Regions from separate parts of the Mesorhizobium sp. KACC 23794 genome, predicted to be linked through region 1. Evidence: riboswitches for the same ligand, from Rfam matches in the RefSeq annotation. Region 1 holds a riboswitch; the other holds the start of a gene.
What was found. A riboswitch is a leader RNA that binds a small molecule or an ion and turns the genes downstream of it on or off. The one in region 1 is predicted to bind cobalamin.
Positions count from the first base shown of each region.

Region 1 (4,462 bases):
CGGCCGCGCCTCCTCGAGCAGCTTGATGGAATCGATCGGCAAGATACCCTTCGACCACAATGAGCCTTCAAAGCTTGGATAGCGGCCGCGCTCTGCCGCGAGGTCCACCGAAGCCGAGATCGCATGGTAGCTGACGGCCTCCATGCTGCTGTCGGCGAACGCCACTGCTTCCCGCGTCGCATAAGGCAGCCGCAGCGCCTGCAGCGCGTCCTGGAAGCCCATGATGCCGAGCCCGACCGGACGATTCTGCAGGTTTGAGCGTCGTGCTTCGGGGATTGTGTAGAAATTGATGTCGATGACGTTGTCGAGCATCCGCATCGCCGTACTGACGGTGCGAGCCAGCCGATCGAAGTCGAGCCCTTTCTCCGCCACGTGGTTGGCGAGATTGACCGAGCCGAGATTGCACACCGCCACCTCATCCCTGGATGTGTTGAGTGTGATCTCGGTGCACAGGTTCGACGAATGCACGACACCCACATGTCCCTGCGGCGAGCGGATGTTGCAAGGGTCCTTGAAGGTCACCCACGGGTGCCCGGTCTCGAACAGCATGGTCAGGATCTTGCGCCACAGGTCGACCGCGCGGACTTTTCGGAACACTTTCAGACCGCCGCGCGCGGCCTTCAACTCGTAGGCCTCGTAGGCGGCGCGGAACGGGTTGCCGTAGAGATCGTGCAAGTCAGACGTCTCGTCCGGTGAGAACAGCGTCCACTCGGCATCGGCCTCGACCCGCTCCATGAACAGGTCCGGCACCCAGTTGGCGGTGTTCATGTCATGCGTGCGGCGGCGGTCGTCGCCGGTGTTCTTCCTGAGGTCGAGGAACTCCTCGATGTCGACGTGCCAGGTTTCGAGATACGCGCAGACGGCGCCCTTGCGCTTGCCGCCCTGGTTGACGGCAATCGCCGTGTCGTTGGCCACTTTCAGGAACGGCACCACGCCCTGGCTCTCGCCATTGGTGCCCTTGATATGCGCGCCGAGACCGCGCACCGGGGTCCAGTCGTTGCCGAGCCCGCCCGAGTATTTGGCCAGCAATGCGTTGTCCTTGATGCCCTTGAAAATGGCGTCGAGATCGTCGCCGATGGTGGTCAGGAAACAGGAGGAAAGCTGCGGCCTGAGCGTGCCTGCATTGAACAGCGTCGGCGTGGAAGCCATGAAGTCGAACGACGAAAGCAGATCGTAGAACTCGATCGCGCGCGCCTCGCGGTCGATCTCGCGGACCGCCAGTCCCATGGCGACACGCATGAAGAACGCCTGGGGCAATTCCAGCCGTTTGCCTTTCGTATGCAGGAAGTAGCGGTCGTAGAGGGTCTGCAATCCGAGGAACTGGAACTGCAGGTCCCGCTCCGGCTTCAATGCGGCGCCAAGCCTGGCGAGGTCGAAGCGGCGGAGTTCCGGGTCGATCAATTCAGCTTCGATGCCGGCGCTAATGAATTGCGGAAAATACGTCGCGTAACGCGCCGCCATCTCAGCCTGGGTGGCCTGTTCCGACCTGCCGGAGACGAAACTGAGCGCCTCGCGCCGCAGCCGGTCGAGCAGCAGGCGGGCCGACACGAAGGCATAGTTCGGCTCCTGCTCCACAAGGGTGCGCGCAGCCAGGATCGGCGCCAGCGACAGCTCGTCCAGCGTGATGCCGTCGTAAAGATTGCGGCGCGCTTCCACGAGTATCGGCTCCGCCGCCACGTCGTTCAGCCCGGCGCAGGCTTCCTTCACAATGGCCGCGAAACGCGCTTCGTCGAATGGCACAAGGTTGCCGCTGTCGGTCTTGACGTTAAGGGCCGGTATTGCCGCGGTCGCATCTGCAGTCTTTGCAGCGGCTCTCTCCCGCGCGCGTTCCTCACGGTAGAGCACATAGGCGCGAGCCACCTTGTGGTGCTCGCCTCGCATGAGCGCCAGTTCGACCTGGTCCTGTACGTCCTCGATATGGAACGTCCGGCCGTCGCCAACCCGGCGGGTAAGGGCGGAGGCCACCTGATCGGTCAGATCCTGGACGACATCATGCACCCGCCGCGAGCCGGCCGCGGTCGAACCCTCGACGGCCAGAAACGCCTTGGTCAGCGCCACGGTGATCTTGGTCGCGTCGAACGGCGTCACCGTGCCGTTGCGGCGGATGACGCGATAGCCAGGCTCGGCTGGCGCGTTCTGTTCCTGCTGGATATGGATCGAACCCTGTTGGGTCCCATTGGTGTGAAGGACGGTCGCCGGCATCTTTTCCCCGTGGCGTTTCGACGGGGCAGCTGCGGACGCATGCGATCGACGGGAAAAATCCAGCCGGCGCAATGCACCACCAGGACACCCCGCCTGTTGACGTTCATTCCGCCGCGGCAGGTCTCCTGGCTCGCAGGTCGTCACCTTTGTCGGCCTTCCCGGTGCTTCACACACCAGTGGCATTTGTCGACGCAGGCTCGCTGCTTACAGTTGCGGGGGCAGCGCCGGTATCACACCGGCTTCCCTCTTAGCTTCCTTACCGGATGACGATTCGGAAGAACCATGGCGTCAATATGTAGTACCCAGGGCGCCGGCGCTGTCAATGAATAGCGTTGCGATCATCCCCACTATTCCCGCGATTGTTCGACACAGTCGAAGAGGCGGTCGTCGCCCCGCTTTACTGCTTGCGCGTTGATGTCCACGCCGAGTCCGGGCGAAACCGTTGGCACCAAGGACCCGCCTCGCCAAAGACCGATTCTTGAAGGTCAATTCGGCCTATCAGCAGCCCGAATCGCCCGCGCGCAGCTTCGCACGTGGCCGGGCGGCGAGTGAATGGTCCAGCTCTGCCTGACGGCCATCATCAGGACCCTGTGCGAATCAATATGCGCTGCAATATGTTTCTGTGGTGGGACGGGGATGATTGGAATAAGCGCCTGCGGCATGGTCAAGACACGTGATCTCAACGACGCTGTTCTGGCCGGGGCTTGCGGACCCCGGGCATTGCAGGCAGGCACGCTGTATCAGCGGCAAGGGCGGGTGACCGAAGTCGTCGTCGAGGAGAATGGACGCCGGATTACGGCGAGGGTCCAGGGCAACGAGACGCGGCCGTATCGCCAGACGATCGCGATTGAGGAAAAAACGCCCGGCCGGATCGTGGTCTCGGGTGAATGCACGTGCCCGGTAGGCTTCAACTGCAAGCACGTCGCCGCCGCGATCGTTGCCGCCCGCGACGTCGGCGGCAGAACGGGTTCGGTAAATCGGGCTGCCGACTGGGGACAGTCATCACGTCGCGCGATCGAGCCGCCCCCCGGCGTCAAACGCATATCGGCTCCTGCATCGCAGCCGCAAGCCGGGCTGCTGTCCGCCTCCCTGGTCGGCTGGCTGGACAGCCTCGGTGCGGCCGAGCTTGCGGACTCCGAAGACTATCCTGCGGAGGTACATCACAGGCTCGTCTATCTTCTCGACAGCCATGCGAGCGGCGACCGGCACCCGGTTCTCGTCGTCCGCGTGTTCAAGGTGCGCCTGCGCAAGGACGGCACATTCGGAGACGATTCGCAGCCTTTCGATCTGCGGAAAATGTCAGCCAACCCACCCAAATTTGTCAGGCCCTCGGACCTGGCGAATGCAAAGCGCATGTTGATGCTGAGCAGCGAATATTCCAGCACGCCGTCCTTTCTCCTCGCGGACGCCGCGGGAGCCGACTTGCTGCCTTTCCTCCTTGCGACAGGCCGGACACGCTGGCGCAGCCTCGGCGGTCCGGCCATGTCTCCCGGCCCATCGCTCGACGGCAGGCTCGACTGGTCGCTTGGTGAGGATGCCCGGCAGCGCCCCGTTATCGTGTTGGCCGGCGAGAATCATGATGGACTGATCACCTTGCGGGCAACGCCGCCCCTCTGGGTCGATCCGGCGTCCGGACAGATCGGGCAGATCGAAACCGGGTTGAATCGCACGCTTGCCGCTGTGGTCCTTGCCGCGCCACCGATCGCGCCGGGTGATGCGCCGGTGCTTGCCGAAGCCATCCAGAAAAAAGGTGCACATCTTGCCGCCCTGGCGCCGCGGGTGCCGGAAATGGAAGAAACGCTCGGCGGATCGCCGCTGCCGGTGCTGCGGTTGCAGGCCGCCACGCTTCCGGTCGAGCCGCTAACCGGGTCTGGGATTCGCTACGGCTGGACCTGGCCGCCCGCGACCGAGACGGTCGGAGTCGCGCGCGCCGCATTCCTTTATGACGATATCGAACTTGCCGCGGAAGACACCCGGCCGCAGCCGATCCTGGCGCGGCGCGGGTGCCTCGTTAAGGTCAAGCGTGACCTTCGGACGGAAGTAGCACGTCTCAAGCGCCTGTCGGAGTTCGATCTGGTGGCGGTGGCGAAAGCCAGGCCCGGTGCCGCCAGCACGCACGGTTCGGCGCTTGTGCCCCTCGAAGCAGACGCCGGCTGGCTCGATTTTCTATGGCACGACAAGGCCACGCTCGAGGCCGAAGGCTGGCGCGTCATCATCGCTGCCGATTTTCCGGTGCGGCTGGCGAGGCCGGAGACCGGCC
Region 1 is NZ_CP197465.1:5,266,014-5,270,475, reverse strand. Features, by position in the region: gene ACSBOB_RS25860 (ribonucleoside-diphosphate reductase subunit alpha) at 1-2,202, opposite strand, end outside; cobalamin riboswitch at 2,301-2,502, opposite strand; gene ACSBOB_RS25855 (DEAD/DEAH box helicase) at 2,863-4,462, shown strand, end outside.

Region 2 (4,462 bases), 2.1 Mb from region 1:
GTTGCTTCCTTCTTCGCCGTGGCGCTGGATGCGTTGGGCTCGACGCCTTTCATCCGCTCGGTGCGCGCCTATGAGCGGCCTCAGATGACGGCGGTGTATCGGACTTATCTTGACTTTTCCGAACTGCTGCCGCCGCTGGTCTATTCGGTGGTTCTGGCCTTCGGCGGCCTCGGCGCGGTGTTCGCGACGCTGGGCTTCTTCACCGCCGTCTGCGGCCTGATCGTGTGGCGATACCTGCCGAAATCTATGTAGCCGCGCGCCGGTGGGCGTCGCGAACCCAGTCGTGGAAGCGATGCAGGTCGTATTCCTCCGGCATCAGCACGCCCGATCGATGCGGCCGGGCGCGCAGGCCGCGCTGGTTGACCTCGCAGATCGCCGCATCCTCCTCCAGCACCGTCCTGCCGAAGGCGACGATGTTGTCGATACCCTTGGTGGCCTCCGACAGCGCCTCGGGCAGGAACAGCCATTCGGAGGTGAGTTCCGTCTGTTCCGGCCCGAGCGGAACAAGACGGACGGTTCTGACATAGTCGACATGGCCGACGATGAACATCGAGGGCAGGTTCATCGCGTAGTTCTGGCCGGCGGCGCGTTCGCGGTCGCTGAGGCCGGTAAAACGATGCGCCAGCGCCGTGCCGTCCTCCGACCAGCTTTCTGCCCCCTTGCGCAGGCCGCCCGAGAATTGCGGCTCGTCATTGTCGGCGTGCAGCGCCCATTCCGGATCGTCGTGGCGGGCCATGAGGCCGCGCCCGTAGATCGGGACCAGGGCGGACAGATGTTTATGTACGCCGGGGCAATGCAGGCATTCGTTGAAGTTCTCCCAAAAGATTTTCCAGTTGCACTCCATCACCTTGGTCAGCACATGGCCGGTGACCAGATCCTCCAGCGGCCAGTTGCCGAGATCGGCCGATTCGCGATCGAAGGTGGTAGCCGGTATGCCGACGGGTTCGTCCGCAAGGTTGATGAAGACGAAGCCGCGCCAGACGGAAAGAGCGACGGGGTAAAGCGGATAGTCGGCCTTGTCGAAGCCGGCCGGCAGCGATTTCGACGGCACGCGCACGAGGTCGCCGCGCAGCGAATAGGACCAGGCGTGATAGGGGCAAGTCAGCAGCCGCGCCTTCAGCCGGCCTTCCGTCTCGCGGCAAAGCTGCGAGCCGCGATGCCGGCAGGTGTTGTGGAAGGCGCGCAACTCCCCCCGGTCGTCGCGCAGCACCAGGATCTGCTGCGTGCCCAGCGTGAACACCCGGTAGGCGCGGGGGTGCGCAAGGTCGGCCTCGCGGCAGACCATGACCCAGTTGCGATACCAGATCGCATCCATGTCCCGCTCGAATTCAGCCGTGTCCCAGTAGACCGACGACGGCAGGGTCGGTTCGGTCGAGGAAAGGCCGTTGTAAGGATCGCTTTTCGAGGATTCAGGGGTCATCGCGCTCTCCGGTCGTTTGAGCGGACACCTCGCATCGGGCTTTGTCAACAATGCACGGTGCTGATGACGCATTCGGCGCCAAAACCGCCGGGATTTGGTTTGCCGAATACCGCGAGAATACCTATGGTGTCGGCGTCGTCGGTTCCGATGGGAACCAAGAGGGAATGTGGTGCGGGCTGTTTGCCCAATGCCGCGGCTGCCCCCGCAACTGTAAGCGGCGAGCCTACCCCGAATGCCACTGAGGTTTTTCCTCGGGAAGGCGGGGCCAGGCGAGAACCTGCGAGCCAGGAGACCTGCCGGCGACAGGTTTGGATCAAGGGCCCTCGGGTGGAGGGCGGAAGGACATGGAATGAACACGGCTTCGACCTCTCTTGGCGTTCAGGTCTCGGCATCGTCGCGTGCGATGCAACTGGCGCTGGCGGCGCTCCTCGGCATCTTCATCGTTGGCTTCGTTGGCTTCTCGCATGTGGAAGCAGCCCACAACGCGGCTCACGATTATCGCCATTCGATGGCGTTTCCCTGCCACTGACGAGGATTTGACATGAACCTCTTTCGCAACGTCGTGTTCATCGCGGCGATCGCGGGGCTATTGGCAAGCCTCGTGATGGCCGTGATGCAATCCTTTTCCACCGACCCGCTGATCCTGAAGGCGGAAACCTATGAAAATGCCGCCGAACCGGCACACGACCACGGCGCGCCGGCCGCAGACGCCACGGCGCCCGCCGCCAGCGAGGCGGCTCCGGCGGTCGCTGAGCATGAGCATGAAGAGGAAGGCTGGGCTCCGGCCGACGGGTTCGAGCGCTTTTCCTTCAATGTGCTGGCTAATCTGGTCAGCGGCTTCGGTTTTGCCCTGGTCCTGGTTGCCGTTTCGGAATTCGCGGGCGGCATTTCCAGCTGGCGTTCCGGCGTGCTCTGGGGCTTTGCCGGCTTCGCGGTATTCACCTTGGCGCCCGGGCTTGGCCTGCCGCCGGAACTGCCTGCGATGCCGGCTGCCGATCTTGGCGCAAGGCAAGCCTGGTGGATCGCGACCGTTGTCGCGACGGCAGCGGGGCTGGCGCTCATCGCCTTCCGGGGCACGGTGGTTTTGTCGATCATCGGCGTGGCGCTGATCGTCCTGCCGCATGTCGTGGGTGCGCCGCAGCCGGCAAGCCACGAATCACCGATCCCCGCCGACCTGCACCACCAGTTCGTTGTGGCATCCACGGTCACCAACCTGATCTTCTGGGTGCTGCTCGGCGGTCTCGTCGGAGCGATCAGGACGCGGTTCTCCGGCTCCGCGGGTTCGCTGCGCAACCAGCTTGCCTGACAACCGTTCGCTGACCTTCGTTCTCGGCGGCGCGCGCTCTGGCAAGAGTTCGCACGCCGAGACGCTGGTCACAGCCCATCCTTCGCCGTGGATCTATATCGCCACGGCGCAGGCCTATGACGACGAGATGCGGGAGCGCATCGCCCTGCATCGCGCCCGGCGGCTCGACGGTTGGGAGACGGTGGATGCGCCGCTCGATCTCGTCGGCGCGCTGGCGGCGTTGCCGGACGACAGGCCGGTATTGATCGACTGCCTCACGTTATGGCTTTCCAACCATATGCTGGCCGAACATGACGTCGATGCCGAGAGCTGGCGGCTTAGTGATGCGCTTTCGCGCCCGCGTGGCCCCTGGTTCATTGTGTCAAACGAAGTCGGCCTCGGTATCGTGCCGGACAACGCGCTGGCCCGAAGATTTCGCGATGCCGCGGGGCGGCTCAACCAGGCGGTGGCGGCTGTTGCCGGCAGCGTCGTCTTCATGGTCGCCGGACTGCCGATGCGGGTGAAATGAGATGAAGACTGTCGACGACGAGGAAGCGGCCCGCCACAAGGCCAAGATGGCCAAACGCAAGGCCGTGCAGGACGCCGAGGTCGCCGGAAAGACCATCGAGAAGGGCCTTCTGATCGTCAATACCGGCCCCGGCAAGGGCAAGACGACGGCGGCCTTCGGGCTGGCCCTGCGCATGCTCGGCTATGGCAAGCGGGTCGGCGTCGTGCAATTCGTCAAGGGTGCCTGGCATACGGGCGAACGAGCCGCCTTTGCCGCCTTCGGCGACAAGGTCGTCTGGTACTCGATGGGCGAGGGGTTCACCTGGGAAACCCAGGATCTGAAGCGCGACGTGGCGGCGGCCGAAGCCGCGTGGGCCAAGGCGCTCGAACTGATGGCCGATCCGTCGATCAGCCTGATTGTCCTCGACGAACTGAACATCGCGCTGCGCTACGACTATCTCGACCTGGAAACGGTCGTCGCCGCGCTGAAGGACCGGCGCGAGGGGCTGCATGTGATCGTGACCGGCCGCAATGCAAAACCGGCGCTGGTCGATGCCGCCGACCTCGTCACCGAGATGGGCGCGACGAAGCATCATTTCGCTGCGGGCGTGAAGGCGCAGCAAGGGATCGAGTTCTAGCGGCCGGCGTGCGGCCGGTTTTGTAAATAAAATAACGACCTTGGCGCGCGCCGGCTGGAAGCGGCAGCGGTGTGGCGCCGTCAAGATACAGCGGCAGCAGGTCCGACAGGACGATGGCGCCGGGCGCGAGCAGCGCTGGAAGATTGCGACTGAGCACGGCGCCTCTCGTCAGATTCTCGGTATCGTCATAAGTACCCATATCGGCATGGGCCAGCACGACTTTTCCCCGGAACCGCTGCGCCATGGAAGGCAGCGTGTCGACGATGTCGCCCATGACCAGCCTGTCGTCTGGCGGCGTGCAATCGGCGATGCAGTCGACCTCGCGGTCGAAAACGTAGATGTCGCGGTCGGGCAGGTGCTTGCGCAGATGGTCGTAAGTGCGGCCGTGGCCCAGCCCGAGTTCGAAGACGACGCCCGGACGGCCGGCGATTTCGCCGACGGCCCAACCAAGACAGGCGCGCTGCGCTTCCAGCCTGAACAGCAGTTTGTCGAGCCACGTCAGTTGATCCATGGCGATCCGATCAAGCAGTCATGCTGACGGAACAAGATTCACGGCATTCGGTTCCGCTCAAGCGAAAGCCAATCCGTTATCGGGCGCGAATCGGGCAGGGC
Region 2 is NZ_CP197465.1:3,198,285-3,202,746, forward strand. Features, by position in the region: gene ACSBOB_RS15615 (MFS transporter) at 1-252, shown strand, start outside; gene ACSBOB_RS15620 (aromatic ring-hydroxylating oxygenase subunit alpha) at 245-1,420, opposite strand; cobalamin riboswitch at 1,543-1,735, shown strand; gene ACSBOB_RS15625 (CbtB domain-containing protein) at 1,770-1,949, shown strand; gene ACSBOB_RS15630 (CbtA family protein) at 1,962-2,726, shown strand; gene cobU (bifunctional adenosylcobinamide kinase/adenosylcobinamide-phosphate guanylyltransferase) at 2,719-3,234, shown strand; gene cobO (cob(I)yrinic acid a,c-diamide adenosyltransferase) at 3,236-3,850, shown strand; gene ACSBOB_RS15645 (class I SAM-dependent methyltransferase) at 3,780-4,361, opposite strand.
Region 2: it holds a riboswitch for cobalamin, as region 1 does, so the genes downstream of both, ACSBOB_RS15625 (CbtB domain-containing protein) here and ACSBOB_RS25860 (ribonucleoside-diphosphate reductase subunit alpha) in region 1, are expected to answer to the same signal.